4 regions of the Vallitalea maricola genome follow, and region 2 is predicted to be linked to each of the others. Evidence: riboswitches for the same ligand, from Rfam matches in the RefSeq annotation. Region 2 holds a riboswitch; each other region holds the start of a gene.
The links. Region 2 has a riboswitch for cobalamin ahead of AACQ14_RS16795 (ABC transporter substrate-binding protein). Riboswitches for the same ligand answer to the same signal wherever they lie in the genome.
Positions count from the first base shown of each region.

Region 1: it holds a riboswitch for cobalamin, as region 2 does, so the genes downstream of both, AACQ14_RS01040 (cobyric acid synthase) here and AACQ14_RS16795 (ABC transporter substrate-binding protein) in region 2, are expected to answer to the same signal.
Region 3: it holds a riboswitch for cobalamin, as region 2 does, so the genes downstream of both, AACQ14_RS11150 (hypothetical protein) here and AACQ14_RS16795 (ABC transporter substrate-binding protein) in region 2, are expected to answer to the same signal.
Region 4: it holds a riboswitch for cobalamin, as region 2 does, so the genes downstream of both, AACQ14_RS21070 (ABC transporter substrate-binding protein) here and AACQ14_RS16795 (ABC transporter substrate-binding protein) in region 2, are expected to answer to the same signal.

Region 1 covers NZ_BTPU01000003.1:3,745-7,363, forward strand. The annotation lists gene AACQ14_RS01035 (alpha/beta hydrolase) at 1-1,131, opposite strand, end outside; cobalamin riboswitch at 1,302-1,477, shown strand; gene AACQ14_RS01040 (cobyric acid synthase) at 1,678-3,165, shown strand; gene cbiB (adenosylcobinamide-phosphate synthase CbiB) at 3,341-3,619, shown strand, end outside.
Region 2 covers NZ_BTPU01000060.1:78,645-82,263, reverse strand. The annotation lists gene AACQ14_RS16800 (FecCD family ABC transporter permease) at 1-671, opposite strand, end outside; gene AACQ14_RS16795 (ABC transporter substrate-binding protein) at 664-1,839, opposite strand; cobalamin riboswitch at 2,240-2,473, opposite strand; gene AACQ14_RS16790 (amino acid ABC transporter ATP-binding protein) at 2,516-3,250, opposite strand; gene AACQ14_RS16785 (amino acid ABC transporter permease) at 3,222-3,619, opposite strand, start outside.
Region 3 covers NZ_BTPU01000033.1:6,626-10,244, forward strand. The annotation lists gene AACQ14_RS11140 (FadR/GntR family transcriptional regulator) at 1-318, opposite strand, end outside; gene AACQ14_RS11145 (hypothetical protein) at 573-791, shown strand; cobalamin riboswitch at 967-1,115, shown strand; gene AACQ14_RS11150 (hypothetical protein) at 1,281-3,619, shown strand, end outside.
Region 4 covers NZ_BTPU01000088.1:1,120-4,738, forward strand. The annotation lists gene AACQ14_RS21065 (FecCD family ABC transporter permease) at 1-798, opposite strand, end outside; gene AACQ14_RS21070 (ABC transporter substrate-binding protein) at 912-1,976, opposite strand; cobalamin riboswitch at 2,130-2,302, opposite strand; gene AACQ14_RS21075 (replication-associated recombination protein A) at 2,502-3,619, opposite strand, start outside.

The DNA.
Region 1 (3,619 bases), on a different contig from region 2:
AGCTTTGCCTACTCCACCCAAATCTGCTGATGTATAATTACTGGACTCATCAATATTTTTTACTTTATCATAAACACTCCTATAATAATTAATTTGTTGTTGTTCTTCATCAGTAATCTTACCATCTAGATTAGATAAATAAGGTATTTGATATACCAATAAATCTTCCAAAGGTCTAGCAGGACCAGCAAATACAATATAACCGCTTGCATCTGGAATCTCATTAGCTATACGAGGCATCAAGTAACCACTGAGACTATGACCAAGTACATAAACACCCGTAGCATTAATATCTTTGTTATCAAGAATATAATTGTATGCATATACCACATCATCTATGGTTTCATCATAAACGGTCAATTTCTCTTGTTCTGATATCCATTTATCACGGTGAGCAAATACTCTTTTATCATATCTAAGAACTCCAATACCTTTACTTGCAAGTCCGAATGCAATATCTCTAAATGGCTTATTAGGTCCTACAGTTTCATCTTTATCTTGTGGTCCGGAACCATGTGCAAGAATGACAATAGGATATTTATCTTTATCTTTTGGAATAGTTAACAATCCAGGAAGTCTGTACTCTTCTTCACCAAATTCCACAGGTATTTCTTTAACATTTTCAGGAACACTTACTTCTTTTACATCCTGAGCTGGTGTTAAGGAAAAATTTTCAATAACCTTATCTTGGTTAAATGATACAGTACAGTTGATATTGGATTTACTATACTTATTTGTTATAATAACTATTTTATTATTATCTTTTTCTACTACTTTTGTGGATAATACTTCTTCAAACTCACCAGCTAAACCATTAATCTGACTATCTGCTGATTTTAACATTTCTACATTAATTATCTGTTTTAATTTAGCAGAATAATTAAAGTTGTTACTAATGAATTCAAAATCTTTATCCATAAAAGCATTATTGAGGCTTGTAGCAATTTCCTTTTCGGTACCATCTACCAATGCTTCATTATCTGATTGACCTGTATCAGATGTATCATCTTTTATATCTGATTGTTCATCATTAATTACGTTTTTGGTATCTTCATTATTTTCTTGTTCAGTCCCTTTGCAACCAACTAATATCATTGCAATTATTGTTAATGAAATAATAAATCTTTTCATGTTTATATCACTCCTTATGTGCTTATTAGATTATTAGACAAACATCTAAATGATTTTACTTGAGTATAATCCAAAAACTTAATTATGTCAAGTTATTGATTTTATATTTATTATAGAATATAATGATTCCATATATATAATTTAATATATGCTCACCATTATTATTTATAATATGTAAAAGTGAGTAAAGTAATCTATATTTATAAGGAAACTGGTGAAAATCCAGTACAGCCACCGCTACTGTATTTACTACTAATGCAATAAAAGCCACTGAATCAGCATTTGGGAAGGCATTGCATTAGGCTAATGTATAAGTCAGGATACTTATTTGGATTACTATGTATATTAAATCCAGATTGCGTGTGGAGATATGGGTTTGTTTTAATGTATATTTATGGTACATAAATCAATTCTGATAAACATTTCTGCAAACATTATCCCCCATTGGAAACAAAAAAATGTAAGTTCCATATTACAATCAATAACTTGATAAAATATAAAAAGTACTAAATAAAATGCATCTATAATAAAAAATGGAGTGATAAAATGAATAATATTATGTTTCAGGGAACAGCTTCTACCGTTGGTAAAAGTATACTTACTGCTGCTTTGTGCAGAATTTTAAATGATGATGGAATTAGTGTAGCTCCATTCAAATCACAAAATATGGCGCTAAATTCTTTTGTAACAGAAGACGGGAACGAAATGGGCAGAGCTCAAGTTGTACAAGCTGAAGCCGCTCGTATAAAACCTACTGTCGAAATGAATCCAATCCTACTAAAACCAACAAGTGATGTTGGAAGTCAAGTAATATTGAATGGTAAAATATTCAAGAATATGTGTGCAAAAGATTACTTTGGTACAAAAGCCGGATTAAAAGACCATATAGTAGAGGCTTACAACAAGTTACAATCCAAGTATGATGTCATTGTATTAGAAGGAGCAGGAAGTCCAGCAGAAATTAATCTTAGGGAAAATGATATAGTCAACATGGGTATGGCTGAAATGGTAGACGCTCCAGTAATTCTTATTGGTGACATTGATAAAGGTGGTGTATTTGCCTCAATCTATGGAACAGTCATGCTTCTTGAACCGGAAGAAAGAAAAAGAATCAAAGGATACATAATAAACAAATTCAGAGGTGACGAAAAAATTCTCCAGCCAGGCATAGATATGTTCTATGAAAAACTACAAATACCATGTCTAGGAGTCATTCCCTTTGAACCATTAAAAATAGATGATGAAGACAGCGTTACAGAAAGATTTGATAGAAAAGCAGAAGGAGACATCATAATTGGAGTACTCCGTTTACCATACATGTCCAATTTCACGGATTTCACTGTCTTCGAATTAGAAGAAGGAGTATCCGTAAGATATATAAAAGAAACCGAAGATTTTGAAGGCATAGACCTATTAGTCATCCCAGGAAGTAAAAATACCCTCAAAGATATGGAATACATACATAATTCATCCCTAAAAGCAGGTATCTACAGAGCTCACAGAAATGATATCCCCATAATTGGTATATGCGGTGGCTATCAAATGCTCGGAGAAACCATAACCGATGAAAAAGGCGTAGAAACTGTCATGAACAGTATAAATGGTCTAGGTCTTTTAGAAATAAAAACAGAAATGGAAGAAATCAAACAAACAACCCAAATAACAGGAAACATAATGCTGGAAATCCCCTTCGCAAAAAATTCCTGTAACCTAAAAGTAAACGGATACGAAATCCACATGGGCAAAACTTACCTAATGGGCGAAAGTACTCCTCTAATAAAACTACAAGATAACAGATTAGACGGAGCCATCAACGCCAAGAAAAATGTTTTCGGAACATACCTACACGGAATATTCGATAACGATGAACTAAGAAAACAAATACTTGATAACATAAGAAAGAAAAAAGGACTAGATTGCAACAACAACATAGACTACGCAAAATTAAAAGACATGGAATACGATAAACTAGCAAAACTAGTACGTCAACATATCGACCTAGAAAAAATAAAAGACATTATTTACAATAGTTGATTTATAATAAAAATAAAAGAAATTGATATTTACTACTACAATTACGGGTAGAAGGGTAAAGTGTTATAATCACGCAGACCGACCGCTTCTCAGGGTAAGGCAAGTGATTATAACACTTTACCCTGACCCCTTTGATAAGTTAGCTACAAAAATTTACATCTAAGAGGTGTTATCATTGAAAGTTATTATAATAACATGTATTGCCCTAATACTTGACAGGATTTTCGGCGATCCACTAAACATACCCCATCCTATCATCTACATAGGAAAACTAATAAGCAAACTAGAAAAAACCATAAGAAAAAGCAAAATACCTCTAAAAGCAGGTGGCTTCATCTTGCTTTTTGCAACAATAGGGATAACTGTAACTATAATTACTCTTCTATTATTTGCTTGTGGGAAAATACATCCTTATGTTAGAGATGTTGTTACAACTTATCTCCTATATACATCA
Region 2 (3,619 bases):
TCATCACCTAGAATAAGTATATTAAGCTTTTCCGACATAAAAGATAGTATAATCAATCCTATAATGGTATATGGTAAAATTGTCCACAACTCAGGCCAGCTTCTAGCAGATAATCCACCGTTCATAAACATTAATGCACCATGTACTCTGTCGCTGAAGAATACCATCAATGCAGATATACCTGCTCCTAGCAAGGTTGATACTGCAACACCTGCAAGTATGACTCTTATTGGTTGTATACCACCTTTCCAAGATAATACATATATCATTATCGCTGCCCCCATTGCACCAACAAACGCAAATGGTGGAACCAGCATCTGATACTTTGGAAATAGTATCAATATGATTATCCCTGCAAGTCCAGCTCCTGATGATATACCAATAATACCTGGGTCAGCCAAGGGGTTCCGCATGACCCCTTGCAATATACACCCAGACAAAGCTAGATTAACTCCAACTAATCCTGCTACTATAGTTCTTGGTAATCTGATGTTCCATATTACCAATCTTTCAGCTGAACCATCATTGTTAATAATTACTTCTAATATTCTTTTCATAGAAACATTCATGCTTCCCTTAGCATTGCTTAATAAAAAAGCTATTATCAATAAAATTCCAAATGCTATGATAAATGCTATTTTATTACTATCTTTTGATATGGTTTTATTCATCTAAACCACCAAATACTTCAGGATATACACCTTTTGCCATATACTCAATGGCATCAACAAAGTCACAACCTGCATTGTATAAGAAGTATTTTTGTGGTAGATAAACTATATTTCCTTCTTTAACAGCTCTTAATTCTTTCCATACTAGGTCTTTTCCTAATTTTTCACTAATAACTTTTTTTGCATCTTCATCAGAACTTAACATACTTGTTACTAAGATTACATCTGGGTCTTTTTCAATAATATATTCCATACTGAAAGGTGTAGTTTCTCCACCCATTCCTTCTGGTGCACAACCTGCTGCTATATTTTCAAGTTTCAATATATCTGCTACATTCCCAGCTATGCTCTTTGGTAATTTTACTGACACATCTTTTGATGTAGCATATAGTATAACTACTTTTTTAGATTCCTCTGGTAATTTATCAACTAACTCTTTCTTTTCCTTTTCCATGTCGGCGATAACTTCTTCCGCTTTGTTTGATTCATCAATAATACGTCCTATTGCTCTAATATTGTCTATAACATCTTCATATGTTCTCATATGTAAAGCCAAAGCTTTTATTTTGCTTTGTTCTAGAACTGGAATAACTCCATTCTGTAAACCAAATTGAGCTATTACCAATTCTGGCTGTAATGCAACAATTTTTTCAATATCAGGATTATAAACTTTACCTACTACTGGTAATCCCTCTATATCCTTTGGATCTACAGGAGCACCACCGCCAGTCTCAGATGTACATATTGATTTACCTCCTAAATCACATAAGACTCCTAGAAAAGTACCTGATATTGCTGCTATTTTTTCTGGTTTCTTCTCTAAAGTTACTTCATTACCGTACATATCAGTAATAGTAACTGGATAGCCTTCACCTTCTGATACAGTAATTACAGCACCACCCATAGATGGCATTTTGCCTTCACCCATACCTTTTGGCATCTTCTTATCCATACCTTCTGGCATTTTTTTATCCATTTCTTTTGGCATCTTATCTTTCTCTTTAGCCATTTCGCCAGAATCTTTTTCTTGTGAGTTATCTTTTTCCATTCCATTTGACTCTACGCTAACTTCTTTCTTTTCTGTTTTCTTATCATTACTACACCCTGTAAAACTTAAAATGATCATACATCCTATTAAAGTAAATATGATAGCTAGTTTTTTATTCATCCTTTTTTTCCTCCATACAACATCAATTTTATTTGTCTTAGAATATAATTGGATTATTTAAACTGCAGTGTGAATACACATATTAATTTACTGCAATAAAAAATGCCCCTTAACTTCTGCAAGTTAAAAAGCATGAAAATCATCAATATAATTCTATATTTCCAATCTGCTATAATTTGGCTACCATTCCCTATATTACACACACCTACTCAAGCACTTTAAAAATACTTAGTTTGTATGTATATCAAAATATTTTCCACAATAAAACATTCTATGTAATGTTTCTATAGCATAAATAAGGGAAATTCCTGCCTACCTAATACAGCAAATATCTATTCACAAGATTATATCAAGTATTCCACACCCTCCGTCACTCGCAGAGTTTTCACTTCGTATAAGTGAAAGTGTTTTAGAGACAGGCAGGTTTTCTGACTTAGTTTCCTTGTAATTCTACCCCTTCCCATATTATTAAAGATTACTTCTTGATTTGATTACTTTCAAAGAAGTAACTTCTATTACTAATACAGTGGGTTAATGTAAAACTACTCCACATTACAGCGGCGTGACCGTTCAGGTTTTACACCTGATTCCCTATTATGCAATAAAAATTGCCACCTACTCCAATTATTCAATTTTTTTCTAGTTTAAAACATAAATCATAATATGTCAATGTTTATTAAATTTTCCACTCCAAAATCTTATCCAAGAAACTTATTAACTCCTTAGTTTTCGGCTCCCTAAAAAGTTTGCTACTTTTACCACTTTCTAAAATCGTATTCTCTGCTAAAAAAATGATTTTATCGCATGAATTCTTGGCAAAACCCATTTCATGAGTAACTATTATTGAATCTAATCCATCATTTTGGAATTCATTAAGCATGTCTAGAACCTCACCAGTATACTCAGGGTCTAGCGCAGACGTAGGTTCATCCAATAATAGCAGTTTTGGTTTAATAGCCACCGCTCTAGCTATAGATATCCTTTGCTGCTGTCCACCGGATAGTTGTGACGGATATTTATCCTTTTCCCTTGATAATCCAAATCTATCAAATAGTTTACTAGCTGTTTGGACTGCATCAGTTTTGTTTATGCCAAAAGTATGTATTAGAGGAAGTATAACATTTTCCATAGCTGTCAAATGCTCAAACAATCCTTTGGACTGGAATACAAACCCAATGTTTCTACGGAGCATAACAAGTGACTTCTCATCAAAATTTATTTTTTTACCATCAATGTACATTTCACCAGAGCTTGGAGTAAGTAGTCCTCCAATTATTCGGAGTAGGGTTGATTTCCCTCCGCCAGACGGACCAATGATTGCAATAGAATTAATATCATCTTCATAGTTAATATCTTGCAACACAATACTATCACCATAACTTTTACAGATATTTTTTAGTTCTATATTCATGCTTGTACCTCCTCTCAAACACTCTGGATAACATGGAAACTGCAAAGGTAAGTATAAAATACAACGCTCCTACAAATATATAATTCTCAAACATCCTAAAATTAACTGCCGATATTTCTTGTATTGTTTGTGTCAGTTCAATTAATGCTATTACAGATAATAGGGATGAATCTTTTATAATAGATGCAAACTGCCCTGTCAATGCTGGTAATATTCGTGACATCAATATAGGATAAGTCACAAATCGGAATGTTTTTCTTGGTGTTAGTCCAATAGCTTTTGATATCTCATATTGCCTAATATCTATACTTTCTAGCCCACCTCTAATAATCTCTGAGATATAAGCTCCTTCAAATATTGATAAGATGA
Region 3 (3,619 bases), on a different contig from region 2:
TCTAAGTTCAAGTATTTCTTTTGTATTACCTTTACTTAACATAAATTTAACTGATAATGGTTCAAGAAGAGTAATAGAGGCGTTTGCGCTAATAAAATTACCTTCACCTTGTCTACTTTCAACTAAACCAATAACTTCTAAAGCTCTTATGGCTTCTCTTACTGAAGTTCTACTAACACCTAACAGTTCAGTTAATTCTCTTTCAGCAGGTAGACGATCACCTTCTTTTAGCGTACCATCTAAAATCATCTTTTGGATCTGTTCAATAACATATTCATATATCTTCTTATTTTTTACTGGAGAAAAAATATTAATCACCTCTAAATATAATATTTATCCTGAATGGATATTAAATAATATTTTATTATATTCAATTTAATATGTAAAGTAATTAAAGAAAATATTAAGAATGAATAGAATGTAAAAATATTTAACCTATAAGGAAAACAATCCATAGAAAACATGCTCATAATTTTATAAAATTATTAAATAGATAGGATTAAGATAATCTTATTAAAAGATATTACAAAAATATGAGGAGGAAGTTTTTATGCAATAATCAGCAATTATTGATGCTAACTATACTGAAAGAGATGCTTGCTTTAAATGATAATGTCATTGTTAGTAATGCAAATGATTTTTATGAATTTTTTGTTGAGGAATGTAAATTCGAAAGTGAAAAAGCAGGTATGTACATAAGATATTATGTAATTCCACAGTACGGAGAAGATTTTATAGAACAGATAAAATTTTTAATAGTTAAAATATATCATAATAACTATTTACATTAATCAAACAAAATGTTACAATGTAGCTGTCGAGAAACAGAAAATACTAATTTGCTTTTTCTTGGACCTAATAGTATATGTATCGAGTGTACTACTGTAGGTATTTACAAAAAAATTTAATAAAGGCAGTTTGAGAGGAAGGTCACAATAATTAGTTGTGAGTGAATATTATATATTCTTCGGTGAAAATCCGACACTGTCTCAGCAACCGTAATGCCAACGAAAGGACAATATACCACTGAGAATTTCATTTTACTTGTGAAATAATCGGGAAGGTGTTTTAGTAGGAAAACCACAGTGTAAGTGGCAAATGGCTAAGTCGGGATATTCTCACTCTGTTTGTTAAAATGTAATGCAAATCCCTGAGGTTGGAAGGCATAAATAGGTGGAATCTTTATGTTCTAAACCAAGTATGTCAGGGCGCTCGTAGGAGTGTCCTTTTTAGTGCACGGAACATATGACTAAGTAAGCAAAATTCGAGGAGGAAAGAAAATGATTTTATCAAGAAGCAAAAGAAAAAGTTGTGCAATCTTACTTGCAGTGGCAATGATCCTTACAATGATGCCTCTTACTGCAAAAGCAGCAGCACCTACAAATGTAGAAGTTTATTTATCTGGTGCGGCAAATCCAAATCCTACAGTAACTACACAAGATGGTGACACAGTAGAAAGTATATATACTCGTATTACAGGTCAAAGCTATCCATGGACAGTATTATATGAAATTAACGGAAAAATGGGAGATGTAGCACCTGGTAGTTGTATCGTTCCAGATAATGCATATATACAATATTACACAATAGATAACTATCAAACGGATGTACTAGCTACAATTAGTGATTATAGTTTAATAATTGTAGATGGTAAAATTAAAGTTCTAGATGGTAAAGAATATACTTGGAAAGGTTTAGAAAAAAGTATTAACATGTCTGTACCATTTGTTAGAGATGCAAATGTAGCAGTTAATCCTAAAAACTCAAGTACTCCATTAACAACTCCAGTCAAGCTATCAGATTATGCTGGTATTGAAATGAAAAGTACTGGCGGTATTAGTACTTATATGCCTATAGAAGTTGTAGCTAATTATGATGCTTATACAACACAGCTAAACGAAGGATTAGAAAAAGTTATAGCTATTGCTGATTCCTTTGGTATTAATACAAGTAATGCAGTAAATGCATTAAATGGTTCAGATAATGCTGTGAAAGCTACCGAAAAAGTAGCTTTGGGAGAAATTATCATTGATGCTTCTATTAATAATGATATACTTCTTAGCAAAGTAACTTTTAATGAAAGTGTAGCAGTATCTGTTCCTTTTGATCCCTATGTACCAAGCTATACTTTGATATCTACTACAGGTAGTGACATTATTCCAGCTACTTTCACTATAGAACCTGTTGCTATGGCAAGTGATGCAACAATATCTTATAGTACTACTGACTCGGATATTTCATTTGCAGGTAATGTAATTTCTGCAAGTACAGCAGGAAACCATAGTTTCTCAATCAAAGTTGCAAAAAATGGTGCAGAGAGAACATATGATTTTGTCTTCACTTGTGATGCTCCTATAGTTGCAGGAGATCCATCTGTTTACGCATTTTTACCTGCTCCTGGTCAGTTTACTAATGAAGGTATAACTGTTGGTGGATGGGGAGACATCTATCTTTCAGGTACAGATGGTATTAAACTATTAGCAGATAATGTTGCATCTACAGGTGTATCACTAGGATTTTTTGGTGGATACACAGTATTTGATATGAAAAATATTGATAACGACCCTAATAATAAATATGGTGTGGATTTTATAGTATATGGTAATGCTTTCTGGAATAATTCTGAACCAGGTTGTATTCAAGTAGCTCAGGCTGATAGTGAAGGAAATCCTGATACTTGGTATGATATAGCAGGTTCTTTATATTATGAAAACAGTACAAAAAAGAACTTTAGTTTAACTTATGAAAATCCTAATCCTAATGATAATATAACACATACAACAGCAGGTAATAATCTTGGAACATTGGATTCTGTTAATTATACTGGTAGTGAAACTGGTACAATTACAAAAAATACTTTCCATAATCACAGCTGGTTCCCACTTAATTGTAACTACTTTACCGGAAGAAACGGAAACCTTGCTTTAGATAAGACAAACCAATTGTCATTTGCAGACTATAATGATTCACAAAATAAGTTAACAATAACAGGTACAATGCTTGGTGGCATTACAGCTACTACAACAACTGGTTTTGGCTTCGGTTATTGTGATGTTCACCCTAATAGTAGTGGAGATAAATCAATAGCATATAATCCTTATGGAGTAGCTTCACTTAGTTCAAGTTCAGATTATAATACTTATATAGATGGCACAGGCGGTGGAGACCCTATTGATATTAGTTGGGCAGTAGATGTAAACGGAAACCCTGTTAATCTAGACAATATTCGTTTTGTACGTATCTATACTGGTGCTGCAGCTATGAATGGTATATTCGGTGAAATCTCTACTGAGGTTTGTGGTATTAAGAAAGCTACTAGTACAGGTGGAACAGTTCCTACTACTAGACCAAGTATTGAGATTGATGGTATGACATTTAGTGATTTAGAAGGAATGGGTATTACAGTATCTTCAACTTCTATATCTCAAAATCAAGAAATAGTAACTATATCTGGATTAGCTGAAAATTATACTGATTCATTTACAATTGGAGCTTCTGGATATGATATTTTTAATATTAATAATAGCACATCTAATACGTATGATTTAACATTGAATACAAGCGGAGAAACTCTTCTTCGTATAATTGCACAAACTTCAAATCAATCTCCATATATTGT
Region 4 (3,619 bases), on a different contig from region 2:
ACTAGCTGAAACAACAACAGCCACCATTATTGATGATATCCCCAATATTATCTTCTTAGTTCTGTTTACATCAATTCCAAGACTTCCAGCTGTTTCATCTCCTAACAACATAAGATTCAACTCTTTTGAAAATACCATCATGATAATAGAACATATAATAACACAAGGTGCTATAATAGCTACTTCTTTCCAGCTTGATGTACTAAAGCTTCCTAATGTCCATAGATATACTCTTTCTAATTTATCCCTGTTCAATAACATCATCAAAGACATAAGGGCTGATAGTAAGTAATTAAGTGATATACCAGCCAGCAATAACGTTGTAGTAGGAAGTTTTTTACCAATAGCTGATATTCTCAGTACTAGTAGAACTGTAAGCATGGCACCAATAAATGCGAACATACTCACTCCAGTAAAACCAAAAATAGTTTTATTAAAATTAAATATAAGTCCAATTGTTGCACCCAGTGCTGCACCTGATGAGATACCTAGTACAAAAGGGTCTGCCATTGGATTCTTGAAAACTCCTTGAAAAGAGCAACCAACAACAGCTAACGCTCCTCCAGTAAATAATGCAAGTATTATTCTAGGCAGCCTTAAGTCAGCTATTATTTTTATATGTGATTCCTTAATACCATCAAGGGAAATCAATTCATTAATAAATGGAATTTTACTTAATAATATTTTACTGCTGTCAACAAAATCTATTCTGACAGAACCAAATCCACATGCAATAATAACTACTGCTATAAGTACTAATAAACTTATTATAATATTACTTTTTCTAAATATCTTCATAGTTTTAACCTGCTTTACTTTAGTATGTCATTTCTATTTATAACACAGTAAGCCTATGTTTATATTTAACATAGACTTACTTTAAAGTATACTCTATTTCTAATATCTTTACATTATTTAATAGCGTCTGGATGAATTATTTTCACTAAATTAGTTAATCCATCAACTATTCTTGGTCCTTGTCTAAAGAATAGATTTTCATCTATTTCGTATAATCTGCCTTCTTTGACAGCAGTTAAATCTTTATATCCTTCTAATGATTCTAACGTAGTTTTAGTATCATACTTATCTGAACATATTATAATTTGTGGGTCTTTATCAACTATCTGCTCAATGCTATAAGCCCAACCTGTAGCATCTTTCGCTATATTATCAGCTCCGGCCAAAGCCATGGCTTCACTTAAGAAAGTATCTCCAGTAGCTGTAAAATCTCCACCTTCTCCATATCCTACTACAAAATATGTTGTTGGTTTTTCTTTTCCTTCTATGGCTGTTTGGATTTCTGCTACTTTATCTTTCATACTAGTTACTAATTCATTCGCTTCTTCTTTTTTATTAATAACTTCACCGAGTGTATTTATATAACCGTATACTCCCTCAAAGCTTTCATTCCAAGAAAGTGATAAAACAGTGATACCTTGTTCTTGTAACTTAGCTACAGCATCATCTTTTACATGAGCAGATGTAACTACAACATCAGGGTTAAGATCTACTACTCTCTCAATATTAAATTCTTCTAAACTACCGATTGATTCTATATTCGCTACTTCACTTGGATAGTCACAAAAATCTGTTCTACCAATGATTTTATGTCCTGCTCCTAGAGCAAATATTGTTTCTGTAAATTCTGGTGAAATTGAAACTACAGTTTTTGGTTCTTTCTCAATTGTTATTTCCTTACCGTATTTATCTGTTATAGTTAATGGATATACATCTGATTCGCTACTAGTGTCTTTTTCATCTTCATTACTAGTGGTTTCATCTTTCTTATCATTAGTATCCTTATCTTCGTTAGTATTTTTGTCTTCATCAGTCTTTGATGTTTCATCTTTCTCTACTTGATTCTCTTGATTGTATGTATCTTCCTTTGGTGTCTTCTTGCCGCCACAAGCAGCTAAACTAAAAACAAGTACTGAAATTAACATAGTTGTCAGTAACAGCTTTAATATTTTTTTCATTCTCTAAACCTCCATAATATCTTCTTTAATAAGAAAAGTGATTAACACTCGGTATACTCATGCAGCATTTTCTATTTATAAGCAACAAAAAACTGTGCTAAGGCACAGTCAGATTACAAATAAATATATGAATCTACACTCTCCCACCGAAAGCTTAAAACTTATAAAAAGGCAGGTCTCCTGGCTTATGGCTTAACTTACTCTCTAGTCTTCTCAGTTTCCCAATGACATTTTAGATTTCATACCATTTACAGTAGCGGGGGCTGCAGTGGCATCTAACCACTTTCCCTTTTAACTCAACGAGTACCTTTTTATCTATTAAATTTTAGTATCTTATGTTATATATAAATATATCCAAAGATAATTTTATTATATACTTTAATATAAATATGTCAAGATAAAACTAGCTATTTGAGTTTTCCATTTTTTATCTAGATTAGATTATATTGCAAGTAAGTCAGAAAAAGTGTTTTGTTCTGACTTGGCATAATATTTTATTATATAAAAATAATGTAATTGGGAAAACTATTCAGCCTTCCCCTTTATTTTCTTGAAATGCTCTACAATTTTCTTTTCATACCCTTGGTCAGTAGGGTTATAATATATCTCATCCACAAGTTCATCTGGTAAATATTGCTGTTCTACATAGTGATTTTCATAGTCATGGGCATATTTATATCCTGTTCCATGACCTAGTTTTTTTGCACCACTATAATGGCTGTCTTTCAGATAAGATGGTATTGTGGTAATCTGTACTCTCTTTACATCTTCCAATGCCTTATCAATAGCTAAATAGGCAGCGTTACTTTTTGGAGCACAAGCAACATATGTTGCTGCCTGAGATAATATTATCCTACCTTCGGGCATACCTATGAAATTAACTGCATCAGCAGCAGCCATTGCAACTTGTATCGCCATAGGATCAGCATTTCCTACATCCTCGGCAGCACATATAACAATTCTTCTCGCTATGAATTTTGGGTCTTCTCCTGCATAAATCATTCTTGCAAGATAATAGACAGCTGCATTCGGATCTGAACCTCTCATACTTTTTATGAACGCTGATATAGTATCATAATGATTATCTCCGTTTTTATCATAATTGATAACTCTTTTTTGTATACATTCAGATGCTACGTTTATATCTATCTTGATTATACCGTCTTCATCAGGCTCAGTCGTAAGAACCCCTAATTCTATAGCATTAAGAGCTGCTCTTGCATCTCCATTAGCTCTATCGGACAAGAACTCTATAGCTTCTTCATTGATACTGGCATTAAAATTACCTAGTCCTTTTTCTTTATCCTCAATGGCTCTCATTATAAGCTTTCGAATATCTTTGTTTTCCAAAGGCTTTAGTTCAAATACTCTAGACCTTGATACAAGAGCACTGTTTACCTCAAAATAAGGATTTTCTGTAGTAGCACCAATAAGTGTTACCGTACCATCTTCAACATATGGCAGAAGTGCATCCTGCTGAGCTTTATTAAATCTATGAATTTCATCAATGAATAGGATAGTGCTTCCCAAAGTCATTCCTAGTCTGTTCTTAGCTTCATTTACTACTTTTTCAATATCTTTCTTGCCAGAAATAGTTGCGTTTAATTGAACAAATTCAGCTTTTGTGGTGTTTGCTATCACTT